One region of the Rossellomorea sp. RS05 genome, then DNA from elsewhere that is predicted to be linked to it. Evidence: riboswitches for the same ligand, from Rfam matches in the RefSeq annotation. Region 1 holds a riboswitch; each other region holds the start of a gene.
The links. A riboswitch is a leader RNA that binds a small molecule or an ion and turns the genes downstream of it on or off. The one in region 1 is predicted to bind S-adenosylmethionine.
Positions count from the first base shown of each region.

Region 2: it holds a riboswitch for S-adenosylmethionine, as region 1 does, so the genes downstream of both, ABJ225_RS19825 (Na+/H+ antiporter NhaC family protein) here and mtnK (S-methyl-5-thioribose kinase) in region 1, are expected to answer to the same signal.
Region 3: it holds a riboswitch for S-adenosylmethionine, as region 1 does, so the genes downstream of both, ABJ225_RS04575 (DUF2292 domain-containing protein) here and mtnK (S-methyl-5-thioribose kinase) in region 1, are expected to answer to the same signal.
Region 4: it holds a riboswitch for S-adenosylmethionine, as region 1 does, so the genes downstream of both, ABJ225_RS12155 (M20 metallopeptidase family protein) here and mtnK (S-methyl-5-thioribose kinase) in region 1, are expected to answer to the same signal.

Region 1 is NZ_JBDKWY010000001.1:276,260-279,456, reverse strand. Features, by position in the region: gene ABJ225_RS01500 (pyridoxal phosphate-dependent aminotransferase) at 1-68, opposite strand, end outside; gene ABJ225_RS01495 (carbon-nitrogen family hydrolase) at 171-968, shown strand; SAM riboswitch class I at 1,080-1,227, shown strand; gene mtnK (S-methyl-5-thioribose kinase) at 1,326-2,504, shown strand; gene mtnA (S-methyl-5-thioribose-1-phosphate isomerase) at 2,523-3,197, shown strand, end outside.
Region 2 is NZ_JBDKWY010000010.1:86,354-89,550, forward strand. Features, by position in the region: gene ABJ225_RS19820 ((S)-benzoin forming benzil reductase) at 1-367, shown strand, start outside; gene ABJ225_RS19825 (Na+/H+ antiporter NhaC family protein) at 426-1,742, opposite strand; SAM riboswitch class I at 1,830-1,937, opposite strand; gene ABJ225_RS19830 (hypothetical protein) at 2,155-2,757, shown strand; gene ABJ225_RS19835 (DUF2187 family protein) at 2,885-3,157, shown strand.
Region 3 is NZ_JBDKWY010000001.1:886,615-889,811, forward strand. Features, by position in the region: gene ABJ225_RS04565 (inorganic phosphate transporter) at 1-594, opposite strand, end outside; gene ABJ225_RS04570 (phosphoadenylyl-sulfate reductase) at 608-1,306, opposite strand; gene ABJ225_RS04575 (DUF2292 domain-containing protein) at 1,406-1,519, opposite strand; SAM riboswitch class I at 1,636-1,740, opposite strand; gene ABJ225_RS04580 (SDR family oxidoreductase) at 2,014-2,718, opposite strand; gene ilvA (threonine ammonia-lyase IlvA) at 2,977-3,197, opposite strand, start outside.
Region 4 is NZ_JBDKWY010000004.1:61,353-64,549, forward strand. Features, by position in the region: gene ABJ225_RS12145 (2-thiouracil desulfurase family protein) at 51-509, shown strand; gene ABJ225_RS12150 (DUF2785 domain-containing protein) at 686-1,525, shown strand; SAM riboswitch class I at 1,537-1,634, shown strand; gene ABJ225_RS12155 (M20 metallopeptidase family protein) at 1,692-2,858, shown strand; gene ABJ225_RS12160 (hypothetical protein) at 2,886-3,197, shown strand, end outside.

The DNA.
Region 1 (3,197 bases):
GCTGTCAATTCAGCGAAAAATTGCTTTGGCAGCGAATCGAGGCGATCCGCATATGGGAATGTTTTCATCTCTTCACCTTCTGAATGTTCAAATATTCTTCACTTTCAAATTCTAGCTACAAATGATATAACGGAAAATAACGAATGTAAAGTAAAATCTTACAATTCCCAATGAAAGGTGCTGATCATATGAAGATCGGGCTCGCGCAAATGGACATCCGGTTTGGAGATCCAAAATCCAACTACGCACAAGCAGAAAGATGGTTTCAACAAGCAGAAAGCGAACAATGCGATATCCTTGTCTTCCCTGAGCTTTGGACAACAGGATATGACCTTAAGAGGATAGAGGGAATCGCTGATGAAAACAGTGAAAAGACCATTGCCTTCCTATCCCGTTTTGCAAAACAGTATGGGATAAACGTGATAGGGGGATCCGTTGCAAATAAAACGGAGTCGGGAATCGATAATCGCTTGATCGTGATCGATTCCAAAGGAAACTTCGTCAAAGGGTATTCAAAGCTTCACCTGTTCAAACTGATGGACGAACATCACTACCTCCTGCCGGGAAAAGAGGACGGTCTATTCACGCTTTCCGGCGAGCAGATGGCCGGCCTCATCTGCTATGACATCCGTTTCCCTGAATGGGTGCGTAAGCATGTTCTCTCCGGAGCAAAGATCCTGTTCGTCAGTGCAGAATGGCCTGAACAGCGGATCGACCACTGGAAAGTCCTCCTCCGTGCACGTGCCATTGAAAATCAATGTTATGTTGCTGCATGCAACCGCGTCGGCTCTGATCCGGACAATACGTTCGGAGGATCATCCCTGATCATCGACCCGTGGGGAGAGATCCTTGCTGAAGGCTACCTCCACGAAGAACTTGTGACAGCCGTTGTCAATCTCGATACCGTCGATGAAGTAAGGAAGCAAATCCCGATATTCGACGACCGTCTCCCAGACTTTTACCGTTGACGAGGCGAAAATCGATCAGGATATCTTTTCAAAAAAAGCATTGACACTAAAAAACGCAAGGTGGTATGATGTCAATCAAATGGTAATTTTCTGAACAAATTAAATATGCAACTCTTATCAAGAGCTGGCTGAGGGATTTGGCCCTATGAAGCCCAGCAACCGACCGTAATACCGTTGAAAGACGGGGCGCAGATTCGATGCGCCTGACCAGGGCACGGTGCTAATTCCAACAGAATGATTCCATTCTGAGAGATAAGAGGCGACGAAGTATTCTTCAAGCCTCTTTCACAACTGGAAGAGGCTTTTCTCATTCCACAAGAAAAGCCTCCTGCAAACTATTTTAAGGAGGAACCCCCCATGGCCATCACCCAATTGAAACAGTATCGTTCCCTGACGATCGAATCTGCTATAAACCTTGCCAAAGACCTTTCCCTGTTTGATGCATCGGAAAATCTGACCTGTGAAGAGATCGGAGACGGCAATCTCAATTACGTTTTCCGCATTGTAAGCAGCGAAAGCGGAAAAAGCATCATTATCAAACAAGCACTTCCTTATGCAAAAGTCGTAGGCGAAAGCTGGCCGTTGACCCTTGACCGCGCGAGGATCGAAGCCCGGGCCCTGACTCTCCAGCGTTCCCTTGCTGAGCGTCTTGTCCCTGAGATCTATCATTCCGATGAAGAGCTTGCGATTACAGTCATGGAAGATTTGAGCCATCTTGAAATCGCCAGAAAAGGCCTCAACAAAGGAGGAATCTATCCCTCCCTTTCGAAGGACATCGGGGAATTTCTCGGGGCAACACTGTTCTTCACATCCGACTATGCTCTTCATCCTTTCAAGAAAAAGGGATATGTCAAAGAGTTTTCGAATCCCGAATTATGCAAGATTACTGAGGATCTTGTCTTTACCGACCCGTTCTTCAATAGTGAAACGAATGAATTTGAACAAGCCCTTGAAGAAGAGGTCCGGAATCTTTGGGACGACCTGCCCCTGAAACTGGAAGTCGCTAAACTGAAAAGATCCTTTTTGACCGAGGGGGAAGCCCTTCTCCACGGTGATCTGCATACCGGAAGCATCTTTGCAGGCAAAGAGGAAACTAAGGTCATTGATCCGGAGTTTGCCTTTTACGGTCCTATCGGTTTTGATATCGGACAGTTCCTGGCAAATCTCATTTTCCAGGCTGTGGTCCGCGAAGAAAAGCCAAAGAAGGAAGAGATCCTTCGTCATATTGAAACCACTTGGAACGTATTTGAGTCCACCTTCTCGCAATTCTGGGATCAAAGTGAAGATGCCTACACCAAAATTGATGGATACCTTGAGTATGTTCTAGAAAAAAGCTTTGCAGATACAATCGGTTTCCTCGGTTGCGAACTGATCCGAAGGACGATCGGTCTTGCTCACGTGGAGGATCTTGACTCGGTCCAGGACGAAGAAAAACGGATCTTGTATAAAAAGACGTGCCTTGCCCTCGGAAGGGAATGTATCCTTGAGCGCCAACGCATTCGTTCAATCCAGGATCTACTCGATAAACTTATTTAAAGGAGCTTTCTTAAACCCATGACACCACAACTTACCATACCTACTTCATTGGAGTGGCATGAAGACCACCTGGTCATACTGGACCAGCAAAAACTTCCCGGGGCAGTGGAATATGTCCATCTCTATACCATAAAGGATTACTACGATGCCATCATCACCCTTAAGGTAAGGGGAGCGCCTGCCATCGGCATCACGGCTGCATATGGCCTCGCCCAGGCAGCAGGAGGATATGAAACGGAGTCCCTTGAAGAGTTCAAGACATTGTTCAAGAAGGATAAGGCGCATCTCCTCTCTTCCCGTCCGACGGCGGTAAATCTTTCATGGGCCCTCGAGCGTCTCGAGCGTGAACTGTATCAGGCAGCAACGGTCAATGAAGCCAAGACCGACCTTCTCCATACAGCGATACAGATCCATGCAGAGGATGAGGATATGTGCCGGAGGATCGGGGAGAATGGCCTAGAACTCCTTCACGATGCACATAGGGTCATGACCATCTGCAATGCGGGATCCATCGCTACAAGTAAATATGGAACTGCCTTGGCACCGTTCCATATTGGACGTGAAAAAGACCGGAATTTTCAGGTGTTCGCCTGCGAAACCAGACCCGTTCTTCAGGGGGCGAGGCTAACTGCCTGGGAGCTCCAGCAATCGGGCGTCGATGTCACTCTCATTACAGATAATATGGCTGCCCAT
Region 2 (3,197 bases), on a different contig from region 1:
ATCTGGACAGATGGTGATTGTCAATGTCAGTTCAGGTGCAGGTAGCCGGCCAGTGTATGGGTGGAGTACATACTGCTCCACCAAGGCAGGACTTAATATGCTGACAGAAACCGTGAGCCTGGAGCTATCGACTTCAGGACATGATCATAAGGTTATTTCCTTCAGCCCGGGTGTCATGGATACAAATATGCAGGGAGAAATCCGTTCCTCCTCACAGGAAGCTTTTGTTGAAGTAGAGAAGTTCAAACGCTACAAGGAAGAGGGGACGCTCCGCTCGGCAAAAACGGTGGCAGAAGCCATTGTAGGTTTATTAATGGATGGAGAGATAGACAGCGGGAAGCTCTACCATATTAATGATTTGGTATGAACAAGAAGAAGCCCCGGTGCTCCTTGGTGATCCAAGGGCATCGGGGCTTCTTGTTTTATTACGATCTTACAGGCTCTGTTGTATGAGTCTTTTTACGGGTGAAGCGCGGCAATGCAAACTTAATGGCAATTAGTCCGCAAATGGCTGTCAATACCGGGTAGAACGAGTAAGGCAAGACACTGAGCGGAGAGATTTTCGCCGTCTCGGCTACCAGAAGGATCTGTGCTCCGTAAGGGATGAGACCTTGAATGGAACAAGAAAAGATATCCAGGACACTGGCCGTTTTGCGATTATCGACTTTGTACTCATCACTGATGGATTTAGCCAATGGCCCAGCGATGATGATTGATATCGTATTATTTGCTGTACAAAGATTTGTTGATGCGACAAGACCGGCTGTCGCGTACTGCGCACCCTTCGGTGAGCGAATCTTCCTGGTTGCAAAATACAGAAGTGCTTGGATTCCGCCGTTGTGACGGATCAACTCGACGACCCCACCGATGAAGATGGAGAGAAAGGCGATTTCACCCATGCCAAGCATACCGTCGGCAACAGCACCGAAGTATTCTGACGGTGCGAAACTGCCATCGATGAAGCCGATGATTCCAGAAAGAACGATTCCTCCAAGCAATACGGCAAATACGTTTAAGCCGATCAAAGCTGTAATGAGGACGACGATATACGGAAGGATCTTGATCCATTCATAGTTACCTGCATTGACGGATGATTGTTGCCCCAAAGTGATAAAGAACAAGATGATCAGCGTGATGATACAGGCTGGAAGTACGATGGAAAAATTGACCTTGAACTTGTCTTTCATTTCGGTTTTCTGTGTACGGACAGCGGCAATCGTTGTATCAGAGATAAAGGATAAATTATCCCCGAACATAGATCCGCCAACTACGGTTGCCATGGCAAGAGGCATGGAGATGTCGGTTCCGTTACTGATCCCGACGCCGATCGGGGCAAGAGCCGCAATCGTTCCCATTGATGTTCCCATTGAGATGGATATAAAGGCTGCGATGACGAATAGGCCCACAATCAACAGGTTACCAGGCAGGACGGATAGAGCCAGGTTGACCGTAGCGTCCACAGCCCCCATCTTATCGGCAACGCCCGAGAAAGCACCTGCAAGAAGGAAGATGAAGACCATGATCATAATGTCCAGGTGGCCGGCTCCCTTCGCAAAACGTTCGACTTTTACATTCAGACTGTCCTTCCGGTTCATGGCCAGCGCCACGACAGCAGCGATGATGATTGCGACGAGTACTGGGAAGGAATAGAAGTCCCCTGAAATAATCCCTACTCCGAGGAACAAGGCAACGAATATGAGTAATGGTAATAATGCCAGTAGATTCCCTTTTTCCTGATTCATGTTGTGCACTCCTTTTAGATGATTTGTTGCGCGTAAAATAAAAAACCTCTTCAAATAAGAAGAGGTTTCCATGAAAACGAAACACCCTTCTTATCTTTCAAGCCGGTGGCTTGCTGGATGTGGCACAGCACTCGTTGGGACGAGTCCGCTGCCGAGACATCAAAGGGCCAGTCCCTCCGTCTCTCTGGATAAGAAGATTTTACGTTATGCAGTTATGATTAAGATACTTACATACTTTAATGGGTTTCATCTTAAATGTCAAACGGGAAATTTTTCATCCGCATTAAGCAAACGCATTCATATTTTGAAGATGAACACAGTTAGTATTGTAACTGGAATAAATCAGATGATATAATCAGTTAATGGAAAAATAAGGGGTTCAGAGCCCTCAGCACACAGAAGAGGTGACCGTATGAAGAAGCGATATTGGCTGCTGGCATTGAGTATGTGTCTGTTACTGGTGGGGTGTTCTCAAGGGAAGGGAAATGGTTCATCGAAGTTGACGCTGGAACCGTATGACCTGAGTGATAAGGAAGAAAAGGTGGTTGCCGTTACAGGGAGAGACTCCATGTTCTTCTTTACCCTGGATGGAACCCTAGCAAAGGATATGGATATTGAAAGGACCATGGAAGTGTATGAAAAAGGGAAGCTCGTAAGCGATGAGCCGTTCCAATACGGCGAAGAAGCGAAAAAGTATAAACACTCCCTGAACTCCTTCGGCATGGAAAGCTCGGAAAAGGATCTGAAGATCTTTCATGGGAGCGAAGGTACCTTCCTTACAATGGACGAAGACCCCATACCTGAAGAAAGTGGAAGCAGTGCATCCTCCTTGTTAACAGAAAAAGTGGAGCTCAAGAAAGATAAGCCCGTCTATATCTACGGAATGGCCACTTCTAAAATCGGCGGGGATCCCGCAAGTATTGGATTGGAAGATGGGAAACCTGTCGGTGGCTTCAAAAAATCCGACAAGGCCTATATCTATAAAATCACCCTGGTGGACCGTAAATCTGAATAATTTTCAGAATAAAGATTATTTTATTAGAATAATAGGTTTTAAATCTTTTGACTGGTGGTACAAGAAAGGTATATATCACATATAGGATTCGAGCGTTAACAACTTTCATGTAAAAGGGGAGTCTATTATGGATAATACCTTCGTCTACTCAAAAGAATATGCCAACCTTGGCGACATTATAGAATTCAAAAGGAAAAAGCACGTCCTGCAAGGCGTCGTGACGACCCTAAGGGAGAACACGGTCATTGTGCGCATGGATAAGGAATCAGCGATGAAGCTGGACCTTCCCGATGATCAAACCGTGGTTGCCCATAAGAACTATGCCGTCATCGAGCGAGCTGAAAATGGCACGAATCCGGTCTTCGTCTACGATGGATGGAACAGTGCATTGAAGGCGTAAATAGTATACAAGAAAAATCCCCCGGCGCTAAATTGAGCGT
Region 3 (3,197 bases), 610 kb from region 1:
TTTCAGCATGCCGGCCCCAACCAGGGGACCGACGGCATTGGCCACATTGTTCATGCCCGCAGAGAAGGCCTCCAGGAAGCCAGCGAGAATCAAAACGTACCCGATCCATGTATGATTGAATGTCCACCCCCGCTTTTCGAGCCCATATAGCCCTTTAGCAAGCAACCATGTAAGAATGAACGCCGTAAACGGGACAATCACCCAAAACAACATGATGGTCAGCAGGGATTTAATGAATAGAACCTGATATGCTACCCCTACTCCCACCACAGCCCCGACCGTCACCTCACTTGTCGAAAGCGGGATTCCCATCAGATTGGCAATGAAAAGGGAACAAGTAGCGGATAAAAGAATGATGATCACTAACTTGGACGTCAGGATGGTTGATGGAATGATTCCCGACCCGATGGTTTTGACTACCTCACCACCTCCGAGGACTGCACCGGCAAGGACCCCGATGGAGCAGATGACAAGGGCTACTTTCATTTTCTTGATGGCACCCGATCCGTAAGCCACCCCCATTGTGGCAGCCGCGCCGCTTGCCCCAATATTCATGGCAAAGAATAAACTGATGATGATGGCGATGATTTCCAGCATGTCTACCCTCCTAGTGTAGCCCGCATTCCGTCTTGCCTTTGCCTGTCCATCTGCCTGATCTCAAATCATTCATATCATAAGCAGGGGATGTACAATGGGAGCACCCGATGCTCGGGTAGCCTTGATCATGCAACACATTATATGGAAGGGATTGTTTATGGACATATCTCCATACATCCTTCCATGTCCAATGGATCAATGGACAGATCTTGATGGAACTGAACTTGTCATCTTTATTGATGAACTGTGTATCCTTCCGCGTCGGGGACTGCTCGCGCCTGAGCCCTGAAATCCAGGCATCCCCGCCTGAAAGCACCTCCTTCAACGGATCGAGCTTCCTGATCTGACAGCACTGATTCGGCTGCGTTTCCCATAACCGATCCCCAAATTGTGCTGCTTGTTCCTCGAGGGATAGCGCAGGTTTTTTCATCTCAATTTGAAGGGAAGGATACTTTTCTTCCACTTTTTTGATTGTCTCGTACGTTTCCTTGAAGTGGACATCGGTATCCAGGAAGACGATGTTTGCACTGGGATTCACCTTAGAGATGAGATCAATCAGGACCATTCCCTCGATTCCGAAGCTGCATGCGTACACAATCCTGTCACCATAATGCCCATATGCCCATTCCAAGACGTTCAGGGCCCCTTTGTAGGTGGGATCAACCCCGAAGTCCTGATCATGTTCTTTCCAATTTTCGTGTGTCAACACGTTGATCACCGCTTTCCTCATGCCCAAAAGAAAAAGACATTCATGCGCAGTCAAATAAAACCTGCGGATGAATGCCTCTAGTTTTTCTAGTCAGCATGATTATTTGATTCGTACTTTTTCATTCCGTTCTAATTGAATGACTTTACCGTTTTGCACCACGATCGTAATGGAACCGAAGTCCATGTTTTCAAGCATGGAATTGATCGTATCCATCCATTCCGCCTCATTTTCCTGCTTATCCTTCTTGTTCATCGACTTCCCCCCCCGTTTACAACATCTGGGTCCATGGAAAAACAGCCCCCCATTTCGGAAAGCTGTTCAGGTATCGAACCTTATCTTCCAAAATGAGTCCCATTTTGCTGGAGTTAGCACCTTACATTATGTAGGTTGCCGGGTTTCATCGGGCCAGTTCCCTCCACCACTCTGGATAAGTTATATTCATTTGAATAACTAAAATAATAACAGATAATTGAGATAAGTCAATCCGACTTTTTTTATAGGAATAATGAATTTGAACTATTTTTCACAAACTCATTTCTTCCAGGCCCTTAACACAACGTATTCAGAGAAATACGATTCAACCACCATTTTTTATTTGTGGGCCTATCCAAATTCTTGATTCCATTCATCCAAACAATAGTAGGCTGTGTCCGCAAACAAAAAAAACGTGATCAGGCAGCCACGATTTTTCATACTTGGATAATTGATTAGGAAGCCGGCCCGCCGGAAATGTACAGGATCTGACCGTTCACGTATGATGAGCGTTCATCTGCAAAAAAGGCAACGGCGTTGGCGATATCTTCAGGCTGACCGCTTCGCCTGGCCGGTATTTGACTGATACTCATGCTGACCAATTCGTCAAACGGAACACCCATACGCTCGGCGGTCTGGCGCGTCATATCGGTCTCAATGAATCCTGGTGCCACGGCGTTTGCGGTGATCCCGTAAGGACCGAGCTCGCTGGCAAGCGTCTTCGTCAACCCCTGAAGGCCAGCTTTGGCAGTGGAATAATTCGCCTGTCCACGGTTCCCCAATGCAGATGTGGAGGATACATTGATGATCCTCCCGTACTTTTGCTGGACCATGAAGGTTTGGACCTCCCTCGTCATGAGGAACGCTCCTTTCAGATGGACGTCCATGACCGTATCCCAATCCCCATCGGACATTTTATAAAGAAGATTTTCCCTGATCACGCCTGCATTGTTCACGAGGATGTCAATCCGTCCGAAGAATCCAACAATTTCCGCCACGGCTCCCTTTACATCATCCGATTTGGAAATATCCGTGACTCTCAGAAGTGGTCCACCCCCTCGTGCGTCTTCCCCCATCAATCGAGGGGCTGCGTCATCCGTGTCCAGTACTGCAACCTGATATCCTTCCTGTGCAAGCCTTTCCGATTCCTTTAGCTCCACCGGTGACGATGGCCACCCTTTTTATATTGGTCACGTTCTGCTCACTCCTTTTGTGAATGGTTGTTCATTCAGTGGGCTGCACTCGACTGCAACCACTCTACGTATCAATTCGGCATATTATGGAATGTTCCTGCATCTCCCTTACGGATGAGCGTATTTGTGTTGAGTGAGCGCCAGGATCACGTAATCATCTTTCACTGCGTATATACAGATACAACAGAATCCCGGACGGCCGTTGGGCTTTCCGGGATCCTGTTGTCACACCAATAATTGAAACAGCGTCTTATCCTGATTGACACATTGATACGCAAATCCTTTTTGATTCATCCGGTCAAGTAGTCCGGGGTAATCTTCCCTATGCTTGAGTTCGATTCCAACGAGTGCGGGTCCGCTCTCTTTGTTGTTTTTCTTCGTATACTCAAAGCGGTTGATGTCGTCATGAGGTCCAAGCACCTCATCGAGGAATTCCCTGAGGGCTC
Region 4 (3,197 bases), on a different contig from region 1:
AATTTGAAATAATAAGAATTGAATAGTTGTTCATGAGGAGGCGCATCGTCATGCTGGTGGTAAGCGCATGTCTTGCAGGCATGAAGGTACGATACAACGGAACTGACTGCCTTGAAGAAGTGATTGGAGATATGGTGAGGTCGGGAAAGGCGGTCACGGTATGCCCTGAGATTCTGGGTGGATTCCAAACCCCGCGTGAGCCTGCCGAGATCCAGGGCGGTACGGGTGAGGATGTGCTCGACGGAACGGCTCGCGTGCTGGACCGTTCAGGAGCGGATGTGACGGATCAATATGTAGCCGGTGCTGCTGAGACTCTCGCCATCTGCCGGAAGATGGGGGCGACGGACATCGTCTTGAAGGAAAACAGTCCTTCCTGTGGCAGCTCCATAATCTACAATGGGGATTTTTCCGGAGAGAAGATCCCGGGGGAAGGTGTGACAACCGCACTCTTGAGAAGACATGGAATCAAGGTTCGGTCGGAAGAGGATGCTGTGAATGAATTTGTGTAAATTTACCATCGTTCTGCTAAACACCTGTGCTGATTAGCCGATGAATAATAGTAATGGCACATACAGACGCGGAACAGTTTCAACGGAACATGTCCTGGGTATTGTATGGAAAGAAAAGTAGAGATAGAGAACAGTCCTTCGACTGCAATACGATCACAAAGGGGCAAGAGAATCGAATGAGCGATGTAACAGGTCAAACCTTCTTACCTGAAGCAGAATTAAAGTCACTCCTGCAGCAAGGGGATGTCGAAGAAGGGAAACAACTGGACGTACTCCTGGCCATGGTGGAGCATATCGGGACGCCGGATCCCGTACTCCGAGACAAATTGATTTACACCACCTTTTACCGATTGATCATTGAGGAAGACAGACTCCATACCGAAGTCCTGAAGGATCTCCTCGACCTTTCCATGGATCATCTTCTTATGAAGGGGATCGGTGAGGAAGGGACGGATTCCGTCTTCACGCGCGCCTTCACGACCCTCCTCATGGCACTCGTCCTTGGACGGGACAAAGAGGCCGATTTCCTATCAGAGGATAAGATTCAGGAAGCAGCCGATATCACGGTGGAATATCTGGAGCAGGAACAGGACGTGCGAGGCTTCGTCGAGGAAAAGGGATGGGCACACAGTGTCGCCCACGCAGCCGACATGGTGGATGAGCTCGTGCTGAACCCGAAAGTGGATCAGGATATGTTCCCGGTTCTGCTGAAAGCACTATGGGAAAAGGTGTTGGTGTCCCACCATGCCTATATCCATGATGAAGATGAGCGACTCCTCGTCCCGATCCTCCAGATGATCTGGCAGGGGATGGATGAGGGGGAAGTCATAACGCTGGTGGAAAAACTTCCTGAGATGCTTGAGAAGCAGAAAGCCGAACTTGAGGAAGAGGCCTACTGGACCCTGTTTTTCAATGTGAAGACCTTCTCAAAAACGTTCTATATGAAACTGGAAGACTACCCGACCCTTTCAAAGCTGAGGGATGCGATCGACCGGGTCTTGAAAGAACTCAACTGAATAGTGCAATGCTCTTATGAAGAGAGGCGGAGGGACTGGCCCCATGAAGCCTCGGCAACCGGATCCACGGTGCCAAATCCAGCAGACCGCTGCGTCTGAACGATAAGAGGCTGATGAAAGAGGCCTCTTGGAGAGGTCTTTTTTTATGAAGAGAAGGAGGAAGAGCATGACGAGACAAGAGATGTATACAGAACTTGAAGGAAACTTTGAAGAAACCCGAAGCTGGAGGCGGCATCTCCACGAGAATCCCGAGCTTTCCTTCAAGGAAACCGAAACCGCTCGCTTCATCGAAAGAAAGCTGCGTGAGTTCGGGCTTGAGGTGAAGACCGGAATCGGCGGCAACGGCATCACCGGCACGCTCCGCGGGGCGAAGCCGGGCAAGACGATCGCCTTCCGGGCCGACTTCGATGCCTTGCCGATCACGGATGAAAAAGACGCACCGTACAAATCCAAGAATCCCGGCGTGATGCACGCATGTGGCCATGACGGGCATACGTCCGCCCTTTTGTCTGTTGCCAAGGTGCTGAGTCAATATGGACAAGACATCAACGGCACACTCATCTTCCTCTTCCAGCCGGCAGAAGAAACACCGCCGGGCGGAGCCAAATTCATGATCGAAGAAGGCGTGCTTGAAGGAGTGGACCATGTATTCGGAGCCCATCTTGCATCGGATTTGCCACTTGGGTCTTACGGCGTCGGAGAAGGCTTCCGCATGGCAGCCGTCGATAAATTCGCCATCCACATCAATGGCCTCGGCGGTCACGGCGCAAGGCCGCACACGACGATCGATCCACTCGTGATCGGCACGACCGTCGTCAACGCCCTCCAGCAGATCGTGAGCAGGAAGGTCGATCCCCTGAAATCCGCCGTCGTCACCATCGGCATTTTCAAAGCCGGCACCGCCTTCAACGTGATCCCCGACAACGTCACCATCGAAGGCACAGTGCGTACATTCGAAGGCGAAGTGCGCGACCAGGTCCAGGAAGAGATCCATTCGATTGTCGCCGGCATCACATCCGGATTCAAGGCGACGCACAGCATCGACTATCTGCGTGGCTACCCGGCCCTCTATAACCATCCGGAGGAAACGGAAATTGCCCGTCGCCTCTTCGCTGATCTTGGACCTGTGGCCGAGTCCGAGCCGACCATGGGCGCTGAAGACTTCGCCTATTACCTTCAGGAAAAGCCCGGTACCTTCTTCCGAGTCGGATCTCGGACCGATGACCTGGCAACCCAGTACTCCCATCACCACCCGCGCTTCGACATCGACGAACGCGCACTCGTTCACACGGGCAAAGCCTTCATCAAACTGGCCGAGCACTACGTTTTTTAACTTAACAGAAGAATAGGAGATACATAGATGACAACCTACAAAATCACGATGATGGACGCCTACGCCATCGAATCCCTCCGCGAAAAAGGCATCACCAACGAGATACTGCTTGAGGCCGCAGCAAGTGGAGATACAACGCGACTGTTGGAAGCCGATCCAGAAGGGAACTTCGATGCTTTGCTGAAACTCGCCGAGGATCGGGACGCGTTGGAGAGCATCCTGAATGATGGCTACCAGATCAAATTCGTCACTTACAACGGCCTTCGCAACCTTCTTCGCATGAAATTCCGCAAGCCGTTTACCGACTTGGACAACGGAATCGAAGGACTGCACCTCAGC